DNA from 3 places in the Enterobacter cloacae complex sp. 385G4 genome. Region 2 is predicted to be linked to each of the others. Evidence: predicted binding sites of a transcription regulator. Region 2 holds the regulator's gene; each other region holds the start of a gene.
What was found. The regulator Fur, encoded in region 2, represses iron uptake genes when iron is present. The targets are predictions, from matches to a motif close to ATAATAATGAGAACNACTATCAA.
Positions count from the first base shown of each region.

Region 1: feoA (ferrous iron transporter A) is a predicted target of Fur. The motif match lies at 2,835-2,857, and genes of this name have one in related genera.
Region 3: sodA (superoxide dismutase [Mn]) is a predicted target of Fur. The motif match lies at 2,660-2,682, and genes of this name have one in related genera.

Region 1 covers NZ_JBXWDD010000014.1:59,065-64,152, forward strand. Annotated here, with positions in the region: gene feoC ([Fe-S]-dependent transcriptional repressor FeoC) at 1-205, opposite strand, end outside; gene feoB (Fe(2+) transporter permease subunit FeoB) at 218-2,536, opposite strand; gene feoA (ferrous iron transporter A) at 2,567-2,794, opposite strand; gene AC2FAJ_RS21980 (Tex family protein) at 3,097-5,088, opposite strand, start outside.
Region 2 covers NZ_JBXWDD010000002.1:155,709-160,796, reverse strand. Annotated here, with positions in the region: gene seqA (replication initiation negative regulator SeqA) at 1-101, opposite strand, end outside; gene ybfF (esterase) at 285-1,058, shown strand; gene ybfE (LexA regulated protein) at 1,187-1,474, shown strand; gene fldA (flavodoxin FldA) at 1,630-2,160, shown strand; gene fur (ferric iron uptake transcriptional regulator) at 2,449-2,895, shown strand; gene chiQ (ChiQ/YbfN family lipoprotein) at 2,988-3,314, opposite strand; gene chiP (chitoporin ChiP) at 3,362-4,759, opposite strand.
Region 3 covers NZ_JBXWDD010000011.1:52,140-57,227, forward strand. Annotated here, with positions in the region: gene rhaS (HTH-type transcriptional activator RhaS) at 1-510, shown strand, start outside; gene rhaR (HTH-type transcriptional activator RhaR) at 584-1,432, shown strand; gene rhaT (L-rhamnose/proton symporter RhaT) at 1,433-2,467, opposite strand; gene sodA (superoxide dismutase [Mn]) at 2,756-3,376, shown strand; gene yiiM (6-hydroxyaminopurine reductase) at 3,448-4,122, shown strand; gene cpxA (envelope stress sensor histidine kinase CpxA) at 4,175-5,088, opposite strand, start outside.

The DNA of each region.
Region 1 (5,088 bases), on a different contig from region 2:
CCTTTCCTTCCGGACAGCTTTTGCAACTGCCGGAGAGGCAACCCTCCGCTTCTTCCTGAATCCGCACGGCTTTACCCATGGCTTCCAGGCGCTCCAGCATGGCATCGATCATCGGCTGCGGCGTATGCAGGCTAAGGCTGAGCTGTTTTGCCTCCATGCGTCCCTGCAATGCCAGTAAGTCACGAACCTGAATCAACGATGCCATCTGTTTTTCCCCTTAGTGACAGTCGCCAGCCGGGCTGTTGCAGCAGGTGCCCGGGGTTTTACGCGTCGCCAGCAGGTTGATATCAACGCGGCTTCGCGCCCGGCGCAGCAGGCCAATCACAATCACGTTAAACAGGATGACCGCCAGGATGCTGACCAGGCTGTAGCGCGGATGCTGGCTGAAGTTAACGGTCTGGTAAAACAGCGTCGCCAGCGAGTAGGCGATATTCAGCCCCCACAGAATGGAGAAGCCCATCCAGCCGCGGCTGGACTCACGGGCAATCGCCCCCATCACCGAGATGCACGGAATATAGAGCAGAACGAAGATCAGGTAGCTGTAGGCTGCGGACGCGCTGCTAAACTTCTCGCCCATCACGCCCATGGCACCGGTCGCCATTTCGCCGTCGCCTTTGCTGGCCTCAATCGGGTTAGCCAGCACGCTCAGGCTGAAGGTCTCTTTCAGGCTCTGCCAGGTCTCCTCTACGGCACCCAGCAGTTCGTCACCGAGGTGAAACTCCGCCGGGTTAAATTCCTGCTCCTGAATGTTCTCTGCGGTGTAGAGCGTGTTCAGGGTCCCGACGACCACCTCTTTCGCCATCGCACCGGTGAACAGGCCCACGGTCGCCTGCCAGTTATCCTCCTGTACGCCAATCGGTTTGAAGACCGGCGTGATGACGCGGCTGACGGAGGCGAGGGCAGAGTCGTTGATGTTATCTGCCGCCTGACCGGTGAGGGTGAAGCTGTTCAGCGCGCTCAGGAAAATACTGACAATAACAATCACCTTACCGGCGCGCAGTACAAAGCCTTTCAGACGCTGCCAGGTCTGGATCGCCAGGCTTTTCAGATGCGGGACGTGATAGACCGGAAGCTCCATTACAAACGGTGACGCTTCACCGCGCATGATGGTGTGCTTGAGCATTAAGCCGGTCAGGATCGCCATCACGATGCCCAGCACGTACAGCGAGAAGACCGCCAGCGCGCCCTGCTGGCCAAAGAAGGCTGCCGCGAAGACGGCAAAGATTGCCAGACGCGCGCCGCAGGACATAAACGGCGCCATCATAATGGTCATTAGTCGTTCACGCGGTGCATCCAGGGTGCGCGCGCCCATTACCGACGGCACGTTACAGCCGAAGCCGACGATCAGCGGGACGAACGATTTGCCCGGCAGGCCCAGCGCCTGCATCAGGCGGTCCATCACGAAGGCGGCACGCGCCATGTAACCGGAATCTTCGAGGAACGAGAGGAACAGATACATCATGCCGATCTGCGGTACCAGCGGCAGAACGGTGTTGATACCGCCGCCAATCCCCTGGGCAAGGAAGATGGTCAGCCATTCCGGGAAGTGCAGGGTGTAACCTACCCACTGAATACCGTGTACGAAGACCGCGACAGAACCGGCGTCAAAAATCGGCTGCAACGCGCCACCGATGTTAATCGCGAGCAGGAACATCACGTACATCACCAGCAGGAAGATGGGCAAACCGAGGAAGCGGTTGAGCACAATCTTATCCACCGCCGCCGTGAAGCGGCTGGGCTCTGCGGTAAGGGCGTTGCTGACCACGTCGCAAATTGACGCAATGGCCTGATAACGCGCATCGGCGATGTGCAGCGCCGGATCGTCCAGCTCGTCGCTGAGACGGGCGAGGGCCACGTCCAGCTTATCCGCCGCATGTCCGGCATAGGCGCGGCTGTAGATATCCCCTTCCAGCATCTGCAGGCCGAGCCACAGCCGCTGTTTTGCAGGCATGCTGCTGTCCATCTCCTGCGCCAGCCGTTCGGCTTCGCGCAGCAGCGGCTGGGCGTAATGCACCAGCTCAACGTCGCGGTTTCCCGCGTGGCGGTCAATCGCCAGCTTAAGGGCGTCGATACCGCGAGCGCGGGTCGAGACCAGCGGAACCACCGGACAGCCCAGGCGCGCGGAGAGCGCATCGACGTCGATGCGCAGCTTTTGTTTTTCCGCAATGTCGAGCATGTTGAGCGCCACGATGCAGGGGATCCCCAGCTCCAGCAGCTGTAGCGTCAGGTAAAGGTTTCGCTCGAGGTTCGAAGCGTCGACCACGTTGATCAGCAGATCCGCGTCGCCGCCAAGAATGTAGTGGCAGGCAATTTGCTCATCGAGCGAAGTCTGGGATGAAATCGTGGTTAAGGAGTAGGTGCCGGGAAGGTCAACCAGGGTGACCTGATTGTCCGTTGTCGTGAACTGGCCTTCTTTACGTTCAACTGTTACGCCTGCCCAATTTCCCACGCGCTGGCGCGCGCCGGTTAACTGATTAAATAAGGTTGTCTTGCCGGAATTAGGATTGCCAATTAAGCCAATAGTTAATTTTTTCATTGTATTAGACCCACCGAAACCGCTGGCTTGTTAACGGGATAAAGATTCAACTTCAATTAATGCGAGGTCTTTTTTGCGCAAAACCAGATTTACGCGCCGGGTTTCGATATGAACAGGATCGCCCAACGGCGCCACACGCACGACCTGGAATGATGAGCCGGGCAGCATGCCAAGTGACAGCAGCTTCTGCCGATAGGCCGGGCTAATTTCGCGGGTAAAACCGGTAATTTTCCATGCACTGTCTGGAGTGAATTGCATAATGCCTGATTCCACGAGAGGTTAAATAATCTACACTGCGATGATAATGAGAATAGTTTTTATCAGCAATAATAAAAATGTGACGGGATGTTGTTAATCGTATTAATTTGCGGTCTGATTGACCTTGCTCAATATTTGCAGAATTACCCGGGAAGAAATAAAAAGCATATTTGTTAATGGAGTGATAAATAGCGGTTTAAATATGGGTGTGCAATCGGTTTCATATATTTCGAGATGATTTTATTCCCCTCATCCCGGCTCTCTCCCCTTTGGGGAGAGGGGTAGGGTGAGGGGGGGTTACCTTAGCGTTTCTTACCCATCGCCGCCGCCAGCGCGTCCATCATCGCGCTGTTGCCCGCAGGCTGCGCGTCACGCCCGCGCGGTTTTGTGGCTTTCGTGGCCGGACGCTGCTGCTCGCGGCCTCCGCCGTTGCCGCCACGGCGCGCGCTGGTGTCGCCCGGCTGCTCATCCAGACGCATGGTCAGGGCGATACGCTTGCGCTGCAGATCCACCTCCAGCACTTTCACCTTCACGATGTCGCCCGCTTTGACAACGGTGTGCGGGTCTTCAACGAACTTGTCGGCAAGGGAAGAGATATGCACCAGACCGTCCTGGTGCACGCCGATATCCACAAACGCGCCGAAGTTGGTGACGTTGGTCACCGCGCCTTCCAGCACCATGCCCGGCAGGAGATCGTTCATGGTCTCGATGCCGTCAGCAAAGGTCGCCGTTTTGAATTCAGGACGCGGATCGCGGCCCGGTTTTTCCAGCTCTTTGATAATGTCGGTAACGGTTGGTACACCAAATTTTTCGTCGGTGAAATCAACGGCTTTCAGGTTACGCAGAGCGCTGCTGTCGCCCATGAGATCCTTCAGCGCCTGCTGGGTGGCGGCCAGGATGCGCTCAACAACAGGGTACGCTTCCGGGTGAACGGTAGAGGCATCCAGCGGGTTATCGCCGTGGTTGATGCGCAGGAAGCCCGCACACTGCTCAAACGCTTTCGGCCCCAGGCGGCTCACTTTAAGCAGCTGCTGACGGTTCTGGAACTGGCCGTTCTCATCGCGCCAGGCCACGATGTTCTGTGCCATCATGCGGGTTAAGCCCGCCACGCGGGTCAGCAGAGGAACGGAAGCGGTGTTCAGGTCCACGCCGACGGCGTTTACGCAGTCTTCCACGACCGCGTCCAGCTTGCGCGCCAGCTGCGTCTGGCTCACGTCGTGCTGATACTGGCCCACGCCAATGGATTTCGGATCGATCTTCACCAGCTCCGCCAGCGGATCCTGCAGACGACGGGCGATGGAGACCGCGCCGCGCAGGGAAACGTCCAGGTCAGGGAATTCCTGCGCCGCCAGCTCAGAGGCGGAATAGACCGATGCGCCCGCTTCGCTGACGATCACTTTCTGTGCCGTCACTTTCGGGAACTGCTTTTGCACGTCGAGGTAGAAACGCTCGGTTTCGCGTGATGCGGTGCCGTTACCGATGGCAACCAGCTCCACGTTGTACTTCTCGCACAGCGCCGCCACCACGACGGCGGCTTTCGCTGCCTGGCCGGTGTGCGGGTAAATGGTATCGGTGGCGACCAGCTTGCCGGTGCCGTCAACGACCGCCACCTTCACGCCGGTACGCAGGCCCGGATCGAGCCCCATGGTGGCGCGCAGGCCCGCAGGAGCGGCCATCAGCAGGTCATGCAGGTTACGGGCGAAGACGTTGATCGCTTCGTCTTCCGCGCGTTCGCGCACGGTGCCCATCAGCTCGGTTTCCAGGTGCATCAGCACCTTGATGCGCCAGGTCCAGCTCACCACGCCTTTGCGCCAGCTGTCCGCCGGGGCGTTGTTCAGGCGCAGGCCGAGATGGTCGATGATAATCTGCTCGCAGTGGCTCTCTTTCGGCGGCTCGTCAAACTGCGGGTCGGCGTTCAGGGAGAGCTGGAGCACGCCTTCGTTGCGGCCGCGGAACATCGCCAGCGCGCGGTGAGACGGGGTGGTCGAAATTGGTTCGTGGTGATCGAAGTAGTCGCGGAACTTCGCGCCTTCTTCCTCTTTGCCCGCGACGACGGTAGAGACGATGTGGGCGTTCTTCCACAGGTAATCACGCACTTTGGCCAGCAGGGCGGCGTCTTCCGCGAAGCGCTCCATCAGGATGTAGCGCGCGCCGTCCAGAGCGGCCTTGGTGTCAGCGACACCTTTGTCGGCGTCGACGAATTTCGCCGCTTCGGTTTCCGGGTCGTGAGATGGCTCATTCCACAGCAGCTCTGCCAGCGGCTCAAGGCCCGCCTCAATCGCAATCTGCCCGCG
Region 2 (5,088 bases):
TTAAGCATGCGCCGTAAAATGTCGGACGCGCTCTCCCCGATATGCCGCGTCTGGCTGGCAATATACTGATAGAGTTCGTCATCAACTTCGATTGTTTTCATCTTAATCCAGTGCGATATCTTATCTGAATACAAGTCATTGGGATTATAAGGTCAAATCCCAACAGCGGATAGCGTCAAACCAGGTTGGCGGCAAAAGTCAGATTAAACTGGAACCTTGCAGCCGGGCGGCAGAATGGTCAACATGATACCCTAACCTGACATACGTAAAAAAAGAACTTTGCCATGAAATTGAATACCCGAGCGCAAACTGCACAATCGCCGAACAATAATTCCCCCATCGTGCTGGTTCATGGACTTTTTGGCAGCCTGGATAACCTGGGCGTGCTGGCCCGCGATTTGGTTACCGATCACGATATTTTGCAGGTCGATATGCGCAACCACGGGCTTTCCGGCCGCTCAGACGAGATGACCTATGCGGCAATGGCGCAGGATCTGCTGGATACGCTGGACGCGCACAACCTGCAGAAGGTGACCCTCATCGGGCATTCAATGGGCGGTAAAGCGGTTATGGCGCTCACCGCGCTGGCGCCAGAGCGAATTTCCGGGCTTGTCGTGATTGACGTTGCGCCTGTGGATTACGACGTTCGCCGTCACGATGAGATTTTCGCGGCGATCAATGCCGTAACCGAAGCTGGCGTTTCCACTCGTCAGCAGGCGGCAGCGGTTATGCGTGAGCATCTTGATGAAGAAGGCGTGGTGCAGTTCCTTTTGAAGTCGTTTGTTGACGGGCAGTGGCGTTTTAACGTGCCGGTGCTGTGGGATCAGTACAACCACATCGTGGGCTGGGAAACCGTTCCCGCCTGGCCACACCCTGCCCTCTTTATTCGCGGCGGTAACTCTCCTTATATTACCGACGCGTACCGCGACACGCTGCTGGCACAATTCCCGCAGGCGCGCGCCCACGTCATTGCCGGTGCCGGACACTGGGTGCATGCGGAAAAACCAGATGCTGTACTGCGCGCCATTCGCCGCTATCTCGCTGATACTGCAAATTGATTAAAAAGAGAGCGACTGGAAGATGACGGGCTTCCAGTCGTTGGCGTGCCGTTTTTGGTGATGTATGATGGCGCGCTTATCGCCCGGGCTTTAGCAGGGCGGCGTGTTTCCCCCGAAGTCTCATAATCATGGCCAAAGAACAAACGGACCGTACGACACTAGATCTGTTCGCGAATGAGCGTCGACCGGGACGACCAAAAACGAATCCGCTTTCGCGCGATGAACAGCTGCGTATCAATAAACGCAATCAGCTTAAACGCGATAAAAATCGTGGGCTTAAGCGTGTCGAACTGAAGCTCAACGCCGACGCGGTCGATGCGCTTAACGAGCTGGCAGAGGCGCGTAATATCAGCCGCAGCGAGCTTATTGAAGAGATGCTCATCGCCCAACTTGAGACGCTGCGCAGCCAGGCATAAGTCTGAAAAACCCCTTTATCGCCCTTTTCATGTAGCACAGAGTGCAGTCCTGCGCGATAGCGGTTTCCGCAGGGTTGCCAGTTCTGCTATTATTGCCCTTATCCGTGGCCGAATTGCGCCACCATACCATTAAGTTTCAAGAGGTTATTTTACTCATGGCAATCATCGGCATTTTCTTCGGCAGTGATACCGGCAATACCGAAAATATCGCAAAAAACATTCAGAAACAGCTCGGTAAAGACGTTGCTGATGTGCATGACATCGCCAAGAGCAGCAAAGAAGATCTCGAGGGCTATGACATTCTGCTGCTGGGTATTCCAACCTGGTACTATGGTGAAGCCCAGTGCGACTGGGACGATTTCTTCCCGACGCTGGAAGAGGTGGACTTCAACGGCAAGCTGGTTGCCCTGTTCGGTTGTGGCGATCAGGAAGATTACGCCGAGTACTTCTGTGATGCGCTGGGGACGATTCGCGACATCATTGAGCCTAATGGCGCGGTTATTGTGGGCCACTGGCCGACTGCCGGTTACCACTTCGAAGCCTCTAAAGGCCTGGCCGATGACGATCATTTTGTCGGACTTGCCATTGACGAAGACCGTCAGCCAGAACTGACCGCAGAGCGTGTAGAGAAGTGGGTTAAGCAGATCCGCGAAGAACTGCATCTGGACGATATTCTCAACGCCTGATTTTTTACGGCGCAACGCGGGTTGCGCCCCTTTTCCAGGTAAAACCGATTAAATTAATTGCTACAAACTTTTAACTTTTTCGCCCATACCTGTACAATGTCTCCCTGGCAAAACGTGGTTTCCATTGAGCAAGTTTGTAGGTGATACCACGTTTTTATAAGCATACTTTGCCTGAGACTTGCAGTTTTCATTTAGGCATGGCAGTTCTATAATGAGACGCATTATCCCAGGTGCATTTTCTGTCACTTCCCAGAGAAGTGAATCGTTTAGCAACAGGACAGATTCCGCATGACTGACAACAATACCGCATTAAAGAAGGCTGGCCTGAAAGTAACGCTTCCTCGGTTAAAAATCCTGGAAGTGCTTCAGGGTCCAGACAATCACCATGTCAGTGCGGAAGACCTTTATAAACGTCTTATCGACATGGGTGAAGAGATTGGACTGGCCACCGTATATCGCGTGCTGAACCAGTTTGATGACGCGGGCATTGTTACCCGTCATAATTTCGAAGGCGGTAAATCTGTATTCGAACTGACCCAGCAGCATCACCACGATCACCTGATCTGCCTCGATTGCGGCAAGGTCATTGAATTTAGCGATGATTCCATCGAAGCGCGTCAGCGTGAAATCGCAGCTCGTCATGGCATTCGCCTGACCAACCACAGCCTGTACCTTTACGGTCACTGCGCTGAAGGGGATTGCCGCGAGAATGAACACGCTCACGACACAAAATAAGTTAGCGTTCATACTCTGAGCCAGCCGTAAGGTTGGCTTTTTTTTGCCAGAAAAAAGCCCGGTAAGCAAAGTGCCACCGGGCGGAGATCAACTCATTTGTTGTTATTGCGTATCTCGTTCCAGATTTTATCGCAACGCTTCGCCACTTCCTGATCGTTACCGGTTTTACGTGCCTGGATGCAGGCCTGATAATCCATCACGCGAACATTCTCCTGCGTCGCGAACGCCTCATGCGCTTTCTCTTTCTTTAACACATTTAGCACGCTCTGGCAGGCTTCAATCTTCTCAGGCGATCCTTCCGCGGTATTAATACAGGCGCTATACGCCTCCTTCAGACGGGCGTCCTCTTTCGGCGCCTGAGTCTGAACACACGCCACCAGCCCTGATGCCATCAGCGCGACGATTACGATTTTTTTCATCATGTGCAGTCTCCAGACCGGCGGGACTCAGCCCGCCGGTGTGCTCATCAGAAGATGGTGAATGGGGCGATAACCATGAATTTGACGTCACGTTCATCCTGGAAGATGTTGCCGTAACCGCCCGCATAGCTTGGGATATCGGAGTGGTTGTCATACTGCGTAAAGTGCAGCTTGAACATCGTGCCTTTCGCGCGGCCATCCTGCAGGGTGTAGATAGCATCCAGGCTGTAGGAGGACTCTTTCAGGCGATAGTTTGGATCGTAGTACGCATCCGGCGTCGCCATGTCTGCTGGTTTTGCATCCCAGGCGTAAGCGTAAGAAGCGCCCACCGCCCAGCCCGGCAGGTTCCAGTTTTTCAGGTCATACATGGCGCCGAAGAAGACCGCTTTCTCGCCGTCGGCGTTGAAGTCTGAGCGGTTATCCCACCAGATATCCAGACGACCGTTGGATGAGGCATAGGTCGGCGTCATACGCTGCAGGAAGTAGCCCTGCTGCCCTTCCGCCTTCACCCACGTGCCTTCCAGACGCAAATCAACCTGACCGACCTTGTAGCCGAAGGTTAACGCCTGCAGCCACGCGGTGCCGTTATAAATGTCATTTACGCTTCCATCGCTGACCTTATCGCGCGTACCGTAGAACTGGTAGCTGGTGCTCAGCGGACTACCGGCGATATCAAATTTGTAGCTGGCTTTAGCAAAATACTGATCGATATAGCCTTCCGCCTGACCAAATGCGGCTTCCAGAACCAGATCGTTTTTGAAATCGTACTTCGCACCCAGCGAGTGGAGGTAATCGACTTTGGTTTTCTTATCGTTCTGGTAGAACTTGTCCATCTCAATGTGCCACGGCGCTTTGTACTCGTTGGTCCACATATAGGAGAAGCTCAACGCACCTGCATCACCATAGTCAAAGTTAGCCCCGGCTTCTGCCCCCTGATAGGTACCAGGCATAAAGCTCCAGTGCGGCGCTAACAGCGTCTGGCCGGTTGGCTGAATATAGCCCCCACGCGCCCATACCGGGCCGTATTTGAATTTCGCTGCGGCCTTATAAAGGCTGATACCGCTTTTATCCCCTGACCAGTCTTCGTCATAGGCTTTATTGCTGGAGGAGAAGGCAATTTCGTTCGGGTGGCCGCTGTCGCCATTTTCAGCCATTTCAATCGCCGTAAACGCGGCAATATCCAGACCGAACATATCGGCGGCGTAGCCTGACTGGAAGTCCAGGTTGGCGTTCCAGGTGGAGTGAGAGAGGTTGGTTTTGTATTTATCTTCTGTGACATCTTTACGGTCACGTTCACGCTGCCAGTAATAAATACCGCCAGTGAGGGTAGAATCTTCGATGAAACCTGCTGCTTTTGCCTCTGGTGTCACCACCAGGCCCGACATTGCTGTCACACCGGCAATAGCCAGCGCCAGCGCACTACGTTTGCCACTGAACGTACGCATAGATTATTCCTCTTTGACGAATTAAAACGCCTTAAACGGCGAAAATATAAAAGACCAAAAGGCCAGGGGTAGTTATAAATACCCTCGAATTAACTACCGTCTTTAGGTTATTTTTCGCGACGCGAATTATCAATGCTTTTCAGTGGGCAAAAGTCAGGATTATGACGAAGTGCACATAATTGGTAGTGCTTTGTAACATTTGGCCGAATGCGAGGTGTGGCGGGAGTAGAGCAGGTAATTTCGGCGTATTAGATCGTAATAAAACCCGTATTTGTCTTAATTCTCTTTTATCTGAAACAGACAAACTTTTTTTAGAAAAATAAGTAGCA
Region 3 (5,088 bases), on a different contig from region 2:
TACCCGTCGCACTGGCGGGTGAATCAATCCACGTTACAGCAGGTGCGTCAGCTGGTGAGCCAGATGGAGCAGAGCGAGGACGTGCAGGAGACGCACGCGATTGCCACCCGCGAGCTGCTGTTTATGCAGCTGCTGGTGCTGCTGCGCCGAAGCAGCCTGGTGGAAGGGATGGAAAATAATGACGCACGGCTGAACCAGCTTATGGCCTGGCTGGAAGATCATTTCGCTGAAGATGTCTGCTGGGAAACGCTGGCGGACGACTTTTCGCTCTCGCTGCGCACGCTGCATCGTCAGCTCAAGCAGCATACCGGGCTCACGCCGCAGCGTTACCTTAACCGTCTGCGCCTGATCAAAGCGCGTCACCTTTTACGGCATACCGACGAAAGCGTTACAGAAATTGCTTATCGCTGCGGTTTCGGCGACAGTAACCACTTTTCGACGCTATTTCGCCGGGAATTTAGCTGGTCGCCGCGCGATATTCGTCAGGGGAAAGACGCGTTGCTTCAGTAACGCGAGGGCAGTCACCGTTTTCAGGCCGCAAAAAAGCTAATAATGCCCGGTTATTCGCCGTAGAGGTTGTGGTGTGGCCGCTCAGTTAATTCTTCGCAAAGATGATTTTTTTGCCTCCGCGAGTCAGGCCGTCGCGGTGGCCGACCGTTACCCGCAAAATGTCTTTGCCGAGCACACCCATGAGTTCTGCGAGCTGGTGCTGGTGTGGCGCGGCAACGGCCTGCACGTCCTCAACGACCGGCCCTACCGCATCACGCGCGGGGATCTGTTTTACATTCGCGCCGAAGACAAACACGCCTACGCCTCGGTTAACGATCTGGTGTTGCAGAACGTCATCTACTGCCCTGACAGGCTTAAACTGAATGTCGACTGGGCGAGCAACATTCCGGGCATTCTGAATGCCGGAGGCGAACCGCACTGGCGCTTAAGCAGCAGCGGCATGGCTCAGGTGCGCCAGACGATTTCCCAGCTGGAGCAGGAGAGCCAGAAGAGCGACCCGGTGGCAAACCAGATGTCGGAGCTGCTTTTCGCCCAGCTGGTGATGACCCTGAAGCGTCATCGTTACGCCACGGATAATCCCTCCGCCACCACGCAGGAAGCGCTGCTGGATAAGCTGATCGCCCGGCTTGCGGGCAGTCTGAACAAGAGTTTCGTGCTGGAAAAATTCTGCGAGCAGGAGCAGTGCAGCGAGCGCGCGCTGCGCCAGCAGTTCCGCACCCAGACGGGGATGACGATAAACCATTACCTGCGCCAGCTGCGCATCTGCCACGCCCAGTATCTGTTACAGCATACGGAGCTGATGGTCAGTGAAGTGGCGATGCGCAGCGGCTTTGAGGACAGTAACTACTTTTCGGTGGTGTTTAACCGTGAGGTGGGGATGACGCCGGTTCAGTGGCGTCATCGCAGTCGAAAAGCAGCGTAATCAGTTCGCCATGCCGAGGCCGACGATATTGGCCGCAATGATAATCACCACGCAGCCCAGGCTCAGTACGCCAACCGGACGACGTCCGGCGTTGTTCCACTCCTTCAGCACCAGCCCAACCAGCCCGCCGCACAGCACGTAGAAGCTCATGTGCAGCATCCAGCTTATGTAGTCGTACTGCGGCGGAATGCTGGCGTGGCCCCAGGCGTAGAAGAAGAATTGCAGATACCACATCAGGCCGCCGAGCGCGGAGAGCAGAACGTTGGTAAGGATCAGCGGTTTTGCCAGCGAGAAGTCGGCTTTTACCGACAGGTTCTTCACTTTTGCCAGACGGATAAAGCAGAAACCGAGGTTTACCAGCGCGCCGCCGCCCATGATCACCACGTAGCTTGGCAGGGCAACATACAGCGGGTCAACGCCCAGCGCCGCAGCGGCGTCGTGCATCGGTTTGGCGGCGTTCATGGCGAACGACATGCCCGCCGAGAAGACCCCGCACATCACCGCCAGCAGGAGACCTTTCTTCAGGTTGAATTCTTCGGCCCTGATGCCCATCTTGCGTTCTTTTAGCTGGCCTGCGCGGGTGACGATCCCCACGCCGATCACCGCCACCAGCACGCCCAGCAGCGTCATCCGGCCGCCCTGGGTGTTGATCAGCACGTCGAAATGGCCGTTAAGAATGGGCGTCATCAGGGTGCCCACTATCAGCGTAATGCCAATCGCGATTCCGATACCCATCGACATCCCGAGGTAGCGCATGGTCAGGCCGTAGTTGATGTTGCCGATGCCCCACATTGCGCCGAACAGGAATACCGGTAGCAGGGTGGAGGCGTTGAAGGAGGAGAAGTAGCCCCAGAAATCGGGCAGCAGCATGGCGCTGATTGTCCACGGCAAAATCAGCCAGGACACGGTACCGCCAACGGACCACATGGTTTCCCACGACCAGCCTTTCACCTTTTTGAACGGGGCATAGAAACAGGCTGCACTGGCTGCGCCTATTAAATGCCAGAAGATACCCATCGTAATCGCATGATTCATTTTTACGTCCTCATCGTTTTTATAGCCGGAGGCTTCCCCCCGACTTGATGAGTGTAAAAATTAGGCTGTTCAGGAACCTTCAGAAGGTTGCCGCACTTTTGTTTTGAATGGCAATCAGCACGTTAAGCGCGTGAGCAGACTCACAATTCTTTTATTTCTCAAAAACCGAATAACCATATAAAAACTACGGCATTGATAATCATTTTCAATATCATTTAATTAACTATAATGAACCAACTGCTTACGCGGCATTAACAGCTGTGCCGCCCGACAATAATGGAGAGGATTATGAGTTATACACTGCCATCCCTGCCGTATGCCTACGACGCACTGGAACCGCATTTCGACAAGCAGACGATGGAAATCCATCACACTAAACACCACCAGACCTACGTGAACAACGCGAATGCTGCGCTGGAAAGCCTGCCAGAGTTCGCTAATCTGCCTGTTGAAGAGCTGATCACCAAGCTGGACCAGCTGCCAGCAGACAAGAAAACCGTACTGCGTAACAACGCGGGCGGTCACGCTAACCACAGCCTGTTCTGGAAAGGCCTGAAAACCGGTACCACCCTGCAGGGCGACCTGAAAGCGGCTATCGAGCGCGACTTCGGTTCCGTAGACAACTTCAAAGCGGAATTCGAAAAAGCCGCTGCAACCCGCTTCGGCTCTGGCTGGGCGTGGCTGGTTCTGAAAGGCGACAAGCTGGCAGTGGTTTCTACTGCTAACCAGGACTCCCCGCTGATGGGTGAAGCGATCTCTGGCGCATCCGGTTTCCCAATCCTGGGTCTGGACGTGTGGGAACACGCTTACTACCTGAAGTTCCAGAACCGTCGCCCTGACTACATCAAAGCGTTCTGGGATGTCGTGAACTGGGACGAAGCAGCAGCGCGTTTCGCCGCTAAAAAATAAGGTTGCATTGACGCCTGTGAGAAGCGAGTCTGATGACTCGCTTTTTTTGTATCTGCGTAATGGAGGCAGCGATGCATTACCCGGTGAACGTGTTTACAGGCAAGGTAAGGGAGTACGACGGCAGCCGCCCGAGCGCCATCGCCAAAGTGCAGGTCGACGGTGAGCTGTCGCTGACCGAGCTCGGGCTTGTGGGCGACCAGCAGGCTGAAAAGAAAATCCACGGCGGGCCCGATCGCGCGCTGTGCCACTATCCGCGCGAGCACTATCAGCACTGGAAAACCGAATTTCCTGAGCAGGCGGACCTCTTCGTCGCGCCCGCGTTTGGCGAAAATCTCTCAACGGAAGGGCTGACGGAAAAGAACGTCTTTATTGGCGATATTTACCGCTGGGGCGATGCCCTGATTCAGATCACCCAGCCGCGCTCGCCGTGCTTTAAGCTCAACTACCATTTCGGTATTCAGGATATGTCGGCCCAGCTGCAAAACGCGGGTAAAACCGGCTGGCTGTACCGCGTTGTGCAGGCGGGACAGGTTTCGGCGGATGCGCCGCTTGAGCTCGCGTCGCGCCTGAGTGAGGTGTCGGTGTACGACGCCTGCGCGATTGCCTGGCATATGCCTTTCGACGATGAACAGTATCATCGCCTGCTGTCGGCGGCGGGGTTGTCTACCAGTTGGACGAGAACGATGCAAAAGCGGCGTATAAGCGGGAAGATCGAGAGTAGTTCGCGGAGATTGTGGGGGAAATAGGTTCCGTAGGAAGTAGGCCGGGTAAGGCGAAGTCGCCACCCGGCACATACCGTTACGAACGCTTATACAGCGGTAGCCACAGCGTTAACCGCAGCCCGCCCAGCGGGCTGTCGTCGGCTTTCACCCAGCCGCGGTGCTGCTGCATGGCGGTTTCTACAATCGCCAGCCCCAGCCCCGTGCCGCCAGACTCACGGTCGCGCGCTTCGTCGGTGCGGTAGAACGGACGGAAAATCTGCTCGCGATCTTCCGGGCTGACGCCTGGACCATCGTCATCGACAATGACGGTGATCCCGTCTTTATCCACCGAGAACGCCACCTCAATCTTCGTATGCGAGTAGCGCAGGGCGTTACGCACGATATTCTCCAGCGCGCTTTCCAGCGCGTTGGGGTTACCGTACAGCGGCCACGGGCCCGGCGGGAAGTTGACGGTGAACGATTTACCCATCTGCTCCGCTTCGAACGCCGCGTTGTCCAGCACCTCGTGCCACAGGTGATTGGCTTTCACCGTTTCGCTCACCAGCGCGTTTTTCTGCTGGTTGCGCGACATCACCAGCAGATCGTTAATCATGCTGTCCAGACGATGCGCTTCCGTTTCAATACGTTCCAGCTCTTTGCTCTCCCCGCTGCGGCGACGCAGCAGGGCGGTGCCCAGCTGTAAGCGCGTGAGCGGGGTGCGCAGTTCGTGTGAGATGTCCGACAGCAGGCGTTGCTGGGCCGTCATCATCCGATCAAGCGCGCTGACCATCTGGTTAAAACTGGTGCCGGCGGCCAGGAACTCCTGCGGCCCGGATTCCAGCTCCGGATGCTGCCTGAGGTTGCCTTGTGCCACTTCGTCCGCCGCGTTTTTCAGCTTACGCGCCGGTTTCGCCAGGCTCCACGCCAGCCATAACAGCAGCGGGGAACTGACCAGCATCGTGACGATCAGCAGCAGAAGCGGACGGTCAAACAGCAGGTTGATGAAGTCGG